Regions from separate parts of the Marinobacter sp. es.042 genome, predicted to be linked through region 1. Evidence: riboswitches for the same ligand, from Rfam matches in the RefSeq annotation. Region 1 holds a riboswitch; the other holds the start of a gene.
What was found. A riboswitch is a leader RNA that binds a small molecule or an ion and turns the genes downstream of it on or off. The one in region 1 is predicted to bind cobalamin.

Region 1 (7,397 bases):
AATCCGGTACCGGCTGGCCCAGCTTTACCCGGCCGATCACACCAGACGCGGTGGTGGAACGTGAGGACAACTCGTTCTTCATGACCCGGACGGAAATCCGCAGCAGCCACGCGGATTCCCACCTGGGCCATGTGTTCAGCGATGGCCCCGCGCCAACCGGACTACGCTACTGCATGAACTCCGCGGCGATGGATTTTATCCCGCTGGAGAAGATGGAAGAGGCCGGTTATGGCGAATGGATTGACAACGTCGAACCGCAAACCGACATGGCAAGCCAGTAACCTCACGATACCGGTAGGTCTGGTTAGCGAAGCGTAACCCGACAATTTCCCTACAACCAGAGATCCCCGATACGGGTCTCCCGGCTGAAATGGTGTAACACCTGGGCCTGCAGGAGTTCAGCCGTTGCAACCGCATCAATCAGGGCGTTGTGGGCGGCATAGTGAGGCAGCCCATAACGCAGCCGGCTATCAGCCAAGCGAATCGACACGGGTTTCTTCCCCAGCAGTTGTTGCCAACGCGACGGGTTTCGGTCCGGGTGCAGGTGAGCCTCAATGGCCATGGTATCGATCAACGGAAACCGGATCCCTTCCCCCAGGCGCCATTGCAGGGCAACGTCGAAGAACGATCTCTCGATTTTGCGGTAGTGAACCACGGGGATACGCCCGTTCAGGCTGGCAAACAGATCCTTCAGGATATCGTTCAAATCCGGTGCCTGGTCGATATCACTGTGGGTAATGCCGTGGATAGTGATCGAGGTCTGGTGCAGCGGGAGCTTGGGCCGCACGATCCAGTGGCGGGCTTTGCCCAGCTGGATCCCGTCGAGCGTAAACGGCACCAGACCGATACTGACAATCGAATGCTGATTGGCGTCCAGCCCGGTGGTCTCGAAATCGAGCGCGACAAAGGGCACCTCGGATAAGGGCGTCTCCGGCGACACACACCCACTTTCGTAATAGTCTTTAAGAATCGAGGACTTGCTCTGCTCCGCCAGGGCCTTGAATTGCTCGGGCCATGGCAGGCGTGTAACAGTATTCTCGGCCTGCTCCTCACTAGACATTACGGGCCACCCCGGCGTGATACCGGAATTTCAGAAACTTCTGGGCGCCGCTGACCACCTGGAATGCGTCCTTGAGGTGGCTGCGCTCAAACGGTGAAAGGTCTTCGGGCCGTACGTTGTTGTCCGGCTGCCGGTCAGCCTCGATTGCCAGGGCCTGGTGTCGGATACGAACGATGGAGATAAACTCAAGCGCATCCCTCAGGTTGCCCAGGTCGTCGTCCAGCAGGAGCTTGGTGTTGCCGATGGCTTTCAGTCGCTCGAACGAGTTTTGAGCACGGGAGCCGCAGGCCAGGGCGTGAACCCGGATCAGATCCGACAGGGGCGCTGTTCCGCGACGTTTCAGGTTGAAGGTCTTCTGGTGCTTGCCATCCTCTTCCAGCACGAAAGTCCGGAAAAAGCCGATCGGCGGCGTGCGGTTCAGGGCGTTGCGCGCCAGCATTGCCAGGAACCGCTGGCTGTTGCTGGCTTTGTCCGCCACCAGTGTCTTGAGCTGTTCGGCAAAGTCGGTCTCGCCGTATATGCCGTCCAGATCAAAGAAGATATTGCTGTTTAAGAGAGCCTCGGCTTTCGGATTATCAATCCAGTCGGTGAAATAGTCCTTCCAGACGCGCAATGGCTGCCGCCATTTCTGGTTGGTGGCCATAATGTCGCCGGTGCAGTAGGTGTAGCCGCACTCGGCAAGGCCATCGCTGACAAATTTCGCCAGCGCCAGGAAGTATTCGTCGTGTTCTTCGGGCACAAAGCTGTCGTCCAGGATCATGGCGTTATCCTGGTCCGTGACCACCAGTTGCTCGTCCCGCGCCATGGAGCCGAGGGCCATGAAGCAGAAGGGCACGGGTGGGGGGCCGAGTTTCTCTTCGCCCAGTGTCAGCAGGCGCTGTGTAAAGCTGCGCCCGATACCGGCCATGGCACTGCCAATCATGTGGGAGTTGGCATCTTCGTTCACCATACGAACAAAGCTGTCCCGCACATCCAGGCTGATCTTCTTCAGCCCTTTTACATCCTGCTGATGGTAGATGTTGCTGACCAGGTATAGGCTGCTCTGACTCTCGTACTTTACGATGTCAGACAGCGCAATCACGCCGCGAACCTCATCCCGATCCATCACCGGAAGATGGTGCACATTGTTGTGCAGCATGGTGAGCATGGCCTCGAATATGAACATGTTCGAGCGGATGGTGATCAGATCCTCCGACATGATCTCGCTGATCGGGGTTTCCGAGGCCAGGGCTTCGCTAAGGGCCCGGGTGCGCAGGTCCCGGTCGGTAATGATGCCCTTAAGCAGGGGCTTTTCACCTTCCTCGTCCATCAGCAGCAGTGCGGAGACGCCGTTTTCGGTCATGATCCGCGCCGCTTCCTGCAGGCGAACGGTGTGGGGCGCTGATACCGGCTCCCGGGCAATCAACCGGGTAACCTTGGATGTCATCAGCTGGTTGGACTTTTCGCGACGGGAAACGGCGGATCGCAGGCGGCTTCGGTCTTCAATTTCAACGAAATCGGCGAAGTTGTCGTCATTTTCCCAGAGGTACTGGAACGTATCGTAAGGAATCTTGTAAAGCAGGACGTCTTCCAGAGCTTTGGCTGGGAAGCGTACCTTCCTGTTCATCAGCAGGCCAAACTGGCCGAAGACTTCGCCCTCGCTGATGCGGTTGTACAGCTCCCCGGTGCGCCGATAGATCTCGACGGCGCCACTGCGCACGTAATACAGCCAACTGCTCGGGTCACCCAGTTCGAGGATCTGGCTCCCGGCCTTGAAGTACACAATCTCGATGTCGCCAACCACTCTGTCGAGCAGCTCCTCGGCCATCTCGTCAAACGGCGGGTATTGAGCCATGTGATTGCGGATGTCGACCAGCTCGGCCTGCATAAAACTCCCTGTTCTGGCGAAGAATAAGTGATTGTCAGTCATGGAATATAGCAGTGGCAGAGGTCTGCGGCCATGTCGACCTTTGATGGATTTCATTGACCGCTTACCCGGGTGTTGCTAGCCTTGCCACACTTTTTTCAGGTGTCCGTCGCAAAGCGCGACGGGTGAAACGGGAAATCGGTGAGCCTGGTAATGCCAGTGCAAGGCCGATGCTGCCCCCGCAACGGTAAGCAGGACAACGGCAATCTGTGCGCCACTGTGTCGCCACGACATGGGAAGGTGATTGCCCGGGAACCCAGGGTTCCGCCTGCCAGCCCGGAGACCGGCCTGGAAAAACACCCGATGTTGCGGTGGGCAACCTGGGTGGGTGATATGCCGGTTCCGCTCTCCTGACACCTGTCTACCGCCTGCCCTCATTCCCTGTTCCGCAACAAAACCCAGATTCCCGTGCGGGTGCGCGCGGAGTGCGGAGCAAGCTTCATGTTCAGAATTCAAAGCCCTGTTCTACTGGCCGGCCTTTCCCTGGCTGCCCTGCCCCTGGCCGTTTCGGCCCAGTCTGCCCCGGAAACCGATGCCCTGGATCCGATCGTGGTTACCGCGACACTGGGGCCGAAGACCGTTGGTGAGAGTCTGTCTTCGGTTACCGTAGTAAACGAAGAGGACATTCGGCGACAGCAACCCGCAGAATTTCGAGAACTTATCGAGTCCCAGCCGGGGGTGACCGTTTCCCAGAACGGTTCTTTCGGCAAGCAGACAGGTGTGTTCATGCGCGGTCACGCCTCGGATGCGACGGTGCTTCTGGTCGATGGCGTGAGAATCCGCTCGGCGACGGTTGGCGGCCCGGCCTGGCAATTCCTGCCTCCGCAACTGGTGAACCGGGTAGAGATTGTTCGCGGTAGTCGTAGCAGTCTTTACGGCGCCGACGCCGTCGGTGGTGTGATCCAGGCGTTCACGCTGCCCAGAGCCCAGGGAAATCGTGGCTGGGTAGAGGCTGGCGCCGGGAATTTTGACAGCCAGCAGTATGGCGGTGGCTTCTCTTCGGTGACTGACCAGACCCGTGTCACGATTGGCGCCAATTACTTCCGTACTGATGGAGCGCCTGTCATCGAAGGCGGGGAAGACAAGGGCTACGACAACACTTCCGGGGTTGCCAGTGCAAGCCATACCTTCGATAACGGCGTAACGGCGGGGTTCAGTTTCCTTAGCGCCAAGGGGCATACCGAATATGAGGGTGGCGAGGAAGATTTTCGCTTCCAGACCGCGGGCGCAAATCTTGAAGTTCCGATTACCGCCAACTGGCGAGCCTCCCTCCATTTGGCAGATTCGCGGGATGAACTGGAGGACTTCAGTGCTTTTTCGGGGATATTCAACACCCGTACCCGTAGCTCGAGGATCGAGAACTGGCTGACCGCCGGCACCCATGAATTCGTGCTTGGTGCCGAATATCTGGTGGATAAGGTCGAAAGCACGACCGCCTATGAGGAGAGCAGCCGCTCAAACGAGGCCTACTTTGGTCAGGCGCTGCTGAATTTCGGCCGCTCCGATGTCCACCTCAGCCTGCGCAGTGATGATAACGAGGCCTACGGCACGGAAGAGACCTGGGGCGCTGCCGTTGGGTACAAGCTGGACGCACATCATCGAGTTCGCGCCAGTGCTGGTACCTCTTTCAAGGCGCCCTCCTTCAACGATCTGTACTTTCCGGGCTTTGGCAATCCCGATCTTGAGCCCGAGGAAGCGATTAGCTACGAATCCGGCATTGAAGGCAGTTACATCAACTGGTTCTGGGATCTGGCTGTTTACCAGAGCGACGTTGAAGACCTTTCCCTGCCAACTCAGAACCAGGCAACAAGTGTTCCTGAAGCCCGTCTTCGGGGCGTTGAGCTGAGCACAGGCTGGGAGCAGGACGGCTGGTATCTGAAAGCGGTGGCCTCCGTTGGGGACTTCGAAGACAAGGAAGCCGGACAACAACTGGCACGACGGGCTGAGCGCTCCATTCGCCTGGACCTGGACAAAGAAATCAATACCTGGAGCGTAGGGACCACATTCCGAGCTGAGAGTCACCGGTACGAGGATCTGTTCGGGATCGGTCGCGAGCGCGTTCCCGGGTTCGGTGTCTGGGACCTTAGAGCGAGCAAAATTCTGGCGCCGGGCTGGCGGGCATCGGTTACCGTGGATAACGTATTGGATAATGAATACGCCACCGCAAAACGTTTCGACAATACCGATTTCATCGCCGCCGGCCGAACCTTCATGGCCTCGGTGCGCTATGATTTCCAACAGTAAATTCACCGATCTGAGAGGCTCACTCCGTCCATGAGGCACCCCGGGCTCGCTGCATTGTGTGTGTTGTCTCTGCTTGTGCCGTCGCTGGTTCAGGCGGAGGGGCCCTGTGTAAGCGACGCGCTGGACCAGCGTGTATGTCTGGCCGAGCCCGCGCAACGCGTTGTTTCCCTGTCGCCGGGTGCCACCGAGCTGCTGTTCTCCGCAGGGGCCCGTGACAGGGTCGTTGCCGTGAGTGCCTGGAGCGATTATCCCGCAGAAGCTGCGGACTTGCCGCAGGTGGGCGACAGCAATCGCTTGGACCTGGAAGCCATTGTCTCGCTGGCGCCGGACCTGGTGGTGGCCTGGGTGGATGGCAATTCCCGCACCCAGCTGGAACGCCTGTCAGATCTTGGCATTCACGTTTTCTGGCTTGCTCCGCGTACGTTTGACGACATTGCCGCGGCGGTATCGGATCTGGCGTTGCTGACAGGATTACCGGATCTGGGCAATGAGCGGGCCGAAGCGTTTCGCGCAGATATGGCCGCGCTTGAAGCTCAGTATGCCGATGTCAGACCGGTTAGGGTGTTCTACCAGATATGGGAGCAGCCACTGATGACCGTGAACCGGGAAGAGCTGATCAGCAAAGCCATAACCTTGTGTGGCGGCGTGAATGTGTTTGGCGAGCTGCCACGGCTGGTGCCCCGGATCAGTCGGGAGGCGGTTCTCGAAGCCAACCCCGAAGCCATTATTACCGCCGGATCGTCTGACGACAGACAGTGGCTGGAGGCTTGGCGTGAGTTTCCGGGCCTCGCCGCGATAGCCGCCGGCAACCTCTTCCTCGAACCGCCCGATCTGCTGGCACGCCCGACGCTTCGTATGGCGGACGGCGCCAGGCACCTGTGCCAGACCCTGGAGCAGGCCCGTGCCAATCTCTAGCCCTTCCAAGCCCCTCCTGATTCTGCTGCTGGCGGGCTTTCTGGCGGCACTGCTCTCCGTCAGCATTGGCAGTACGTCCATCGGTTTTGGTGACACTCTGAGGGTTATCACCGGCAGTGGCAGCGAACTGCAGCAAACGCTGATTCTGGAGCTGCGCCTGCCTCGCACCCTGAGCGCGTTCGGAACTGGCGGACTGCTGGCCGTGGCCGGGGCACTGATGCAGGTATTGTTGCGAAATCCCCTGGCCGATCCTTATGTGTTGGGGCTTTCTGGTGGCGCAGCAGTGGGTGCGTTATTGGCCATGCTGGCCGGCGCTGCCGGTTTTCTGGTATCCGGCTCTGCGTTTGCAGGTGCCATGCTAGCCACCCTGCTGGTGTTTGGTCTGGCTCACGGCAGTGGCAGCTGGACCCCATCGCGGCTGTTGCTTACCGGTGTGGTGGTCGCCGCCGGCTGGGGCGCCATCATTACCCTGATCCTCTCGATGACCCCGGCCAGCCGATTGCCGGGCATGCTGTATTGGTTGATGGGCGATCTCTCCCACGCCGCCACTCCGTGGCCGGGACTGATCATTCTTGTGCTCGTATGCCTGATGGTGTTTCCTCTGGGCCGGGCCCTGAACGTGCTGGCCCGGGGTTCCCTGCAGGCGGCGGCGCTGGGCGTTTCGGTGCGGCCACTGGAATGGTCGATCTACCTGATGGCCAGCCTGCTGACCGCAGCCGCCGTCACCATGGCCGGTTCGGTTGGTTTCGTTGGCCTGGTGGTACCGCACATGTTGCGGCTGGTGCTGGGCAACGACCAGCGCCTGATTCTGCCGGCCTGCGCACTGGCGGGCGGTACGCTGCTGGTGCTGGCGGATACCCTGGCGCGTGTGGTGATTGCGCCGGAGCAGTTGCCGGTTGGGGTGATCACCGCGCTGATCGGCGTCCCGACCTTCCTGTACCTGCTGTATCGGAGTCGATGATGACACGCCTGGCAACCGAAGCGCTGATTATCGACATTCCGGGCCGCAGCTCAGGCGTTCCCCTGAATCTGGCCATCGAACCGGGCCAGGTCTGGGGCGTGCTGGGCCCTAACGGTGTGGGTAAAACCACCTTGCTCCATACCCTCGCAGGATTGCGGGAGCCCAGAAGCGGAAAGCTGCTGCTTGATGGAACGCCATTAGACGACATCCGCCGCAAGACCGTCTCGCAACGCATGGGCCTGGTATTTCAGGACCGGCAGGATGGATTCCCGGCAACGGCACTGGAAACCGCCCTGATCGGCCGCCATCCC
Region 2 (7,397 bases), 300 kb from region 1:
TGAACAGCTGGTCACCACTGATCGGGGCAAAATGATCCGATGCACTATCAGCGTCGGTGTCGCCAGTCCCCATTCTGAACATGTCTCACTGGACCATGCGATTGCAACGGCCGACCACAATCTCTACCAGGCCAAGGTCCTGGGCCGGAACCAGGTCTGCATCGGCAGTACATCGGACGAGCCAGAGAAGGATTTACCGTCTACTGAAAAGATCAGCTAAAACACTCCATGTTATCGGTAACTTTTGATCAGAGTGTTCAGCTGTGACTGTAATTCCGGCCACTCGGACGGGCCTACCACTCCAGCTGCGCGCCCGTCTGGTATTCAATCACCCGCGTTTCAAAGAAGTTCTTTTCCTTGCGCAGGGTGGCCTGCTCATCCAGCCAGGGCGAGACGTTCTTTGCTCCGGGGAACGGCTCTTCAAGACCTACCGTTCTGGCACGGCGATTGGCCACGAAGCGGAACTGTTCGCTGTGGTACTCGGCGGAGTAGCCGAGTATCGGGTCCTGCAGGATGAAGTCCGCATAGGCCTTCTCGGCGGCTTCGGATTCGTCCCACATCTCACGCACGGCCTTCGGATCAAAGGTAATGTTCTCCTCTTCCACGATCTGGTTGACCACTTTCAGGCCGAATGAGAAGTGCATGGCCTCGTCCCGCAGGATGTATTGCAGCTGCTCGCCGGTGCCGCGCATCAGGCCCCGGCGCTGGAGGGCGAAGATGGGGCTGAAGCCGTTGTAGAACCAGGTGCCTTCGAACACCGCCGCGAAAAACAGGTAGGACATGATGAATTCCTGCAGGTCGTCTTTGTTGCGAAGATTCATGTCCGGGCGCATGGCCGCATCCAGCCGGCGATTGGCGATCTGGATCTTGCCGTTGATGGCGGGCACCACGCGGTAACGGTTGTAGATCTCGCTCTGGTCCAAGTTGAGGGTTTCGATGCAGTGCTGGTAGGCCCAGGTGTGCATGGCTTCCTCGTATACCTGGCGGGCCTGGTAAATCTGCAGTTCCGGTGCGCTCATCTTCTCCATCACCGCCAGGCCGATGTTGCGCATGGCGAGGATGTCGGAAGTGGTGAGGTAGGCCAATACGTTCTCGTACACATGTTTTTCCGGCGCGGTCAGCCGGTGGTGGTAGTCGTGAACGTCCTGGGCCATGTTCACGTCCAGGGGGGTCCAGTGGTTTTTGTTGGCGTTCATGAAATACTCCCAGGCCCAGGGGTACTTGAATGGCGCCAGCTGGTTGATGTCGGTTTCGCCGTTGATGACGCGTTTGTCGTCAACATTGACCGGCGCCGGGGCGCCGGGATTCGCCACTTTGGCTTCAGTTTTTGGTTCGTCGTCCCAATCAAGCATGGTTGTGCCTCGCAATCGTTAAGTGAGCAGTTACTGACAGGCTTCGCAGTCGGGGTCGTCGATGCTGCATACCTGGGGCTGCGGCGCTGCGACCGGGGCCGTTTTTTCGGCACCGGTGGCGCCCAGGGACCGCAGGTAATAGGTGGTTTTCAGGCCACGTTCCCAGGCCAGCTGGTACAGCGCATCCAGCTTTTTGCCGCTGGGCTCAGCCATATACAGGTTGAGGCTCTGGGCCTGGTCGAGCCATTTCTGGCGACGGGCGGCGGCCTCCACCAGCCATCTCGCATCGATCTCGAAGGCGGTGGCGTAACGGGCTTTGAGTACCGCCGGGATACGGTCGATCTGCTGCACGCTACCGTCAAAGTATTTGAGGTCATTCACCATCACGTTGTCCCACAGACCTTCGGCCTTGAGGTCACGAACGAGGGATGGATTGACCACGGTGAACTCGCCGGAGAGGTTCGATTTCACAAACAGGTTCTGGTACGCAGGCTCAATGGACTGGGACACGCCGACGATGTTGGAAATTGTGGCAGTAGGAGCAATCGCCATGACGTTGCTGTTACGCATGCCGTTTTTCGCGATCAGTTCGCGTATTGGCGACCAGTCCAGCCGGGCGCTGGTGTTTACAGACAGATCCCCTTCCCTGCGGTTTTCCTTCAGCAGGTTGATGGAGTCAATCGGCAGGATGCCCTGCTGCCAAAGAGAGCCCTCATAGCTTTCGTAGGCACCTCGCTCACCCGCCAAGGTGGCGGAGGCACGGATGGCGAAGTAGCTGAGCTGCTCCATGGCAACGTCGGCAAAGTCCACCGCTTCCGGGCTGGAATACGGCAGGCCCAGTTGATAGAGCGCGTCCTGGAAACCCATGAGGCCAAGACCAACCGGTCGATGCTTGAAGTTGGAGTTGCGGGCCTGGGGCACGGCGTAGTAGTTAATGTCGATAACGTTATCGAGCATGCGCACGGCGGTGTTTACCGTCTGTTCCAGGCGCTGCACGTCCAGCTCACCGTTGGCAATGTGGGCCGCCAGGTTCACGGAACCGAGGTTGCATACGGCAATTTCGTCCGCGCTGGTGTTCAGGGTTATTTCCGTGCACAGGTTGGAGCTGTGCACCACACCGCGGTGCTGTTGGGGGGAGCGCAGGTTACACGGGTCCTTGAAGGTGATCCAGGGGTGCCCGGTTTCGAACAACACGGTGAGCATCTTGCGCCAGAGTTGCTTGGCCGGGATTTTCTTGAACAGTTTGATTTTGCCCTGCTCTGCCAGGGCTTCGTAATGCTCGTAGCGTTCACGGAAGGCGTTGCCATACAGGTCGTGCAGATCCGGCGCATCGCTGGGAGAGAACAGCGTCCAGTCCCGATCTTCGCGCATGCGCTCGATCAGCAGGTCGGGCACCCAATTGGCGGTGTTCATATCGTGGGTGCGGCGACGTTCGTCACCGGTGTTCTTGCGCAGTTCCAGGAACTCTTCAATGTCCAGGTGCCAGCTTTCCAGGTAGGCACACACTGCGCCTTTACGCTTGCCACCCTGGTTGACCGCCACGGCGGTGTCGTTGACTACTTTCAGGAAGGGCACCACGCCCTGGCTCTGGCCGTTGGTACCCTTGATGTGGGAGCCCAGCGCACGGACTGGCGTCCAGTCGTTACCCAGACCGCCAGCCCATTTCGAAAGCATGGCGTTATCGCGGATGGCGCCATAGATGTCTTCAAGATCGTCGCCTACCGTCGTCAGATAACAGGACGACAGCTGAGAATGGCGGGTACCGCTGTTGAACAGCGTGGGTGTGGACGCCATGTAGTCAAACGACGACAACAGGTTGTAGAACTCAATGGCCCGGGCATTCGGATCGTCTTCGCGCAGGGCCAGGCCCATGGCGACGCGCATTAAGAATACCTGGGGCAATTCCAGGCGGCTTTTGTTCCAGTGCAGGAAGTAACGATCGTACAGGGTTTGCAGGCCCAGGAAGCCGAATTGCAGGTCCCGCTCCGGCTTCAGGGCAGCGCCGAGGCGCTCCAGATCAAAGGCGGCCAGAGCGTCATCCAGCAGTTCGTACCGGATTCCCGCCTCGATAAAGGCACTCAGGGCCTGTGGATAAATCTCAGCCAACGGCAGACTGATGGGCAGGCCCAGAGCAGCGGCATTCTCCAAACGCAGCTGTTCCAGCAGTAGACGGGCGGTGACGGCGCTGTAATCCGGTTCCCTTTCGATCCGGCTTCGGGCTGTCATGATCAAGGCCGACAGCACGTCTTCCTCGGCGATGCCGTCGTACAGGTTGGTGAGGGCATCGTCCACCAGGGAATCGCCATCAATGCCCTCCAGACCTGTGGCGGCCTGCTCCACCTGAAGTTTCATCAAGCCCAGGTCCAGCGGAGCAATCTCGCCACTGGTCTTTTTCACCGTCAGGTGGGGGTGTGCCTCAACCGGGGCATGGCGGGCGCGCTCGCGGGCATGCTCCTCCCGATACAAAACGTAGGCGCGGGCCACCTTCTGTTCTTCGGCTCGCATCAAGGCCAGTTCCACCTGATCCTGGATGTCTTCGATATGCACCTTGCCGCCGGCCTTCAGGCGCCGGCCAATCGCCTGGATAACCTGGTCGGTCACCCGGTGTACCGCGTCGTTGATACGGGCGGAGCCGGCGGCGGTGTCGCCCTCAACAGCGAGGAAGGCTTTGGTTACGGCGATGCTGATCTTCGAGGGGTCGAAGCCGACAAGCGTGCCGTTGCGCTTGATGACCTGAAGGGATTCGGTATCGGTGTGCGAGGTTGGCCGGGGTTCGACCAGGGCTGAGGCAGACATGCAATGTTCTCCTGAATACGCGTTGAGTTCCTTTCACCATCGCGTACGCAGGGGCACACCTCACCATGGGAATGGCTGGGCATAACCGGTCTGCTCACCCTGGGTCGCGAAGGTGCAGTTGGGAGCCGTAAGGCTCCTTCATCCCTGGCAGGTCTTCGGACTCAGGGGCGTGAATCGTTCGATTCGGCCTCGTGTGGCGACTTCCCGGCTTTCGCCAGTGTCTTGATGCCACGCTTGTTCCCCAATACCGCTGCGCGTCAGTTCCGGAGTCTCACCGGATTCCCGATACCAGAATGGCTGAGATGATCACACGTTGACCGAGTTGGTTACGCACTGATCACTACATCTGGTATTTGACCAAGGATAGAAACACTATATACACGATATTCGGAAGGGACAACCTGAAGCAATAAAAAAGGCCCCGGAGAGGGGGCCAAACACGTGACAGTCTCAACTCAGCCAATCAGTGGCTGATCATCCAGGGCCGCATGGAGGGAAACATCTTCTTCCCATCAGCGGTGTAGAACAGCATGGACTTGCCGGGTTTCGGGGAGCCACAGCCGCAGGCGCGACTGTGCTCCTTATCATTCGCCCTTCGGTCTGCGGTGGAAAACACCGGCTCATGCCGGGACCGCTCGTTCCGGTCCTCGGCCGCCCTTTTGGCCGGGTCCATGGCGGCAATGTGGGATGGCAATACGATCACCCGCGGCGACATGGCCTTGCAGGTGGGGCATTGCGCCGGCTTGGCCGCATCCTCCATGGTGGCCAGTGTGTGAAAGAGGCCATGTTCACGGCACTTGTAGTCATACACGGGCATGGCGATTACTCCTTATCTTTCGACAGCGGTACGTCCATGCCCCCGCTGACTTTCTTCTGCGGACCATCAGCCGAGGGGTTGATGTCGAAGTCGAAGATGCCCGTCGGCAACCAGAGCGTGGCGCAGGCGTTCGGGATATCCACCACGCCACTGATGTGGCCTTCCACCGGCGCACAACCCAGAATCGCGTAGGCCTGAGCCTCGGTGTAACCGAACTTGGTCATGTATTCGATGGCGTTCAGACACGCCTGACGATAAGCCACATGCACGTCCAGGTAATGCTGGCCGCCGTCTTCGTCTACGGAGATGCCTTCGAAGATTACATAGTCGTCGTAACGGGGCTTGATCGGGCTGGGCTTGAACACCGGATTCTTGATGCCGTACTTCTTCATGCCGTCCTTGATCAGGTTTACCCGCAGGTGAATCCAACCGGCCATTTCGATGGCGCCACAGAAGGTGATTTCACCGTCGCCCTGGCTGAAATGAAGGTCGCCTACGGAGAGGCCGGCCCCGTCCACGTAAACCGGGAAATACACCTTGGAGCCACGGGACAGATCCTTGATGTCACAGTTGCCACCGTGTTCCCGTGGCGGCACGGTACGCGCGGCTTCGGCGCCGGCAGCTTTGGCCGCGTCGCCGGTCATCTGGCCCATATGGGCGGTCTCACCGTTGGGCAGTGTTGCCAGTTCCGGCACCCGCTCCGGATCGGTCGCGACCAGTCCGGCCTCACGCTTGTTCCAGGTGTCCAGCAATTCTTTGGAGGGCAGACAGCCGATCAGGCCCGGGTGAATCAGGCCGGCAAATTCCACGTTGGGAATGTGGCGGGATTTGGTGAACATGCCGTTGAAGTCCCAGATTGATTTCTGGGCCTCGGGGAAGTGTTCGGTCAGGAAGCCACCGCCATTCTGCTTGGAGAAGAACCCGTTAAAGCCCCACTGGCTCTCTTCGAAGGTGCCGATGTCGAGGATGTCGACTTCCAGCAGGTCGCCCGGCTCAGCGCCCTCGACCCCGATCGGTCCCGACAGGAAGTGCACCTGGCTGAGATCGACATCGCGCACGTCGTCGGCGCTGTCGTCGTTCTTGATCTGGCCGCCGGTCCAGTCATAACACTCGACGATGAAATCGTCGCCAGGCTTGACGGTGGCCACCAGCGGAATATCCGGGTGCCAGCGGTTGTGGATTTTGTCGTTCTCATAGGCCGACTTGTTCAGATCAATCTTGATAATGGTTTCAGCCATAACGGGCGCTCCTTGGTGTTGGCTTGCACGATTAGGTAACGGCTTTACTATCCGAAATCCCGTCCCTGTGAGGTATTCGCGAAATGCCCCCGGTGCCTACGTCATTCGACGTATTGGTGCACCGTGACCTTCCTGCCCTGTACGCTGGCTTCAAACCGGCGACAGTCCGGATGCGCCAGCAACGCCCGGGCAACGGCGGGTTCCAGCCGCTGGCGAAAAGCCCGCAGCAGTTCCCGGGCGCCATAGCGAGCGTCGTAGCCACGGCACAGCTCTTCTCGCAGCTCCGGCGTCAGCGACAGCTCGGCGTGCTTTTTAGACAACCGGCGATTGAGGCCCGCCAGCTCAATGTCCAGCAGGGCTTCCAGCCAGTTGTCGGTAAGTCGGTTGAAGGTGAGGATCTGATCAATCCGGTTGAGGAATTCCGGGTCAAAGTGCCGGCGCAGAGCGGTATCGCGAATGGCCTCGCCGTTGCCGGGTGATAAACCGAGCCAGCGACGCCAGCCCCGCTGGTAGCTCTGCTCATACGTCTCCGCCTCCAGCGCACCGGCGTTGCTGGTCATGAAGATCAGGGTGTTGCGGAAGTCGATCTCCCGGTTGCCGGAGGGAAACACCAGCCGACCGGTGTCCAGCACGTTCAGCAGCGTGCGCACCACTTCCTTGCTGGCTTTCTCGATTTCATCAAACAACACAATGCCGGGTTTGCTGAACGAGCCCTGTACCTTGTCCAGATCGAACAGGCTGTGGCCTTCCTTACTGCCCACGTAGCCCGGCGGTGCACCCGTCAGGGCTGCGGCGTAATGCTCCTGGGCCAGGGTGTTCATGTCGATACGGCACAGGCCATCGCGATTACCGTGGATCGCTTCGGCAATGAGGCGCACTGTTTCGGTTTTGCCAACGCCGGTAGGACCCAGGAACAGGTGCACCGCCAGCGGCCGGTTGTCCTCGCCGATATCGGCTTTCACCCGCACCAGCATGGATTCCATGGCGGCCAGGGCCTCATCCTGGCCGACGATATTTTCTCGCAGTCTGGCCATCACGGCCTCGGGCTCGAAGCGGAACCGGGAAGCACGAACCGGGCCTGAGGCGGCCCGGTTCTTTTCAATGGTTTCCCGATTGGCTTCCAGCCGTTCGTTGATAAACGGCATGAACGCCTCCCGGGCTTAGGCCCCTGCGGATTTTTCCTTGCCGTCGAAC

Region 2: it holds a riboswitch for cobalamin, as region 1 does, so the genes downstream of both, CFB02_RS15085 (ribonucleoside-diphosphate reductase subunit alpha) here and CFB02_RS13770 (TonB-dependent receptor domain-containing protein) in region 1, are expected to answer to the same signal.

Annotation. Positions count from the first base shown of each region.
Region 1 is NZ_LT897781.1:2,940,607-2,948,003, reverse strand. It holds gene msrB (peptide-methionine (R)-S-oxide reductase MsrB) at 1-281, shown strand, start outside; gene CFB02_RS13780 (3'-5' exonuclease) at 332-1,060, opposite strand; gene CFB02_RS13775 (putative nucleotidyltransferase substrate binding domain-containing protein) at 1,053-2,927, opposite strand; cobalamin riboswitch at 3,050-3,273, shown strand; gene CFB02_RS13770 (TonB-dependent receptor domain-containing protein) at 3,408-5,210, shown strand; gene CFB02_RS13765 (cobalamin-binding protein) at 5,241-6,125, shown strand; gene CFB02_RS13760 (FecCD family ABC transporter permease) at 6,112-7,086, shown strand; gene CFB02_RS13755 (ABC transporter ATP-binding protein) at 7,086-7,397, shown strand, end outside.
Region 2 is NZ_LT897781.1:3,244,712-3,252,108, reverse strand. It holds gene CFB02_RS15095 (diguanylate cyclase) at 1-220, shown strand, start outside; gene CFB02_RS15090 (ribonucleotide-diphosphate reductase subunit beta) at 294-1,352, opposite strand; gene CFB02_RS15085 (ribonucleoside-diphosphate reductase subunit alpha) at 1,383-4,148, opposite strand; cobalamin riboswitch at 4,277-4,485, opposite strand; gene CFB02_RS15080 (FmdB family zinc ribbon protein) at 4,612-4,965, opposite strand; gene fmdA (formamidase) at 4,971-6,203, opposite strand; gene CFB02_RS15070 (AAA family ATPase) at 6,305-7,348, opposite strand; gene CFB02_RS15065 (aliphatic amidase) at 7,364-7,397, opposite strand, start outside.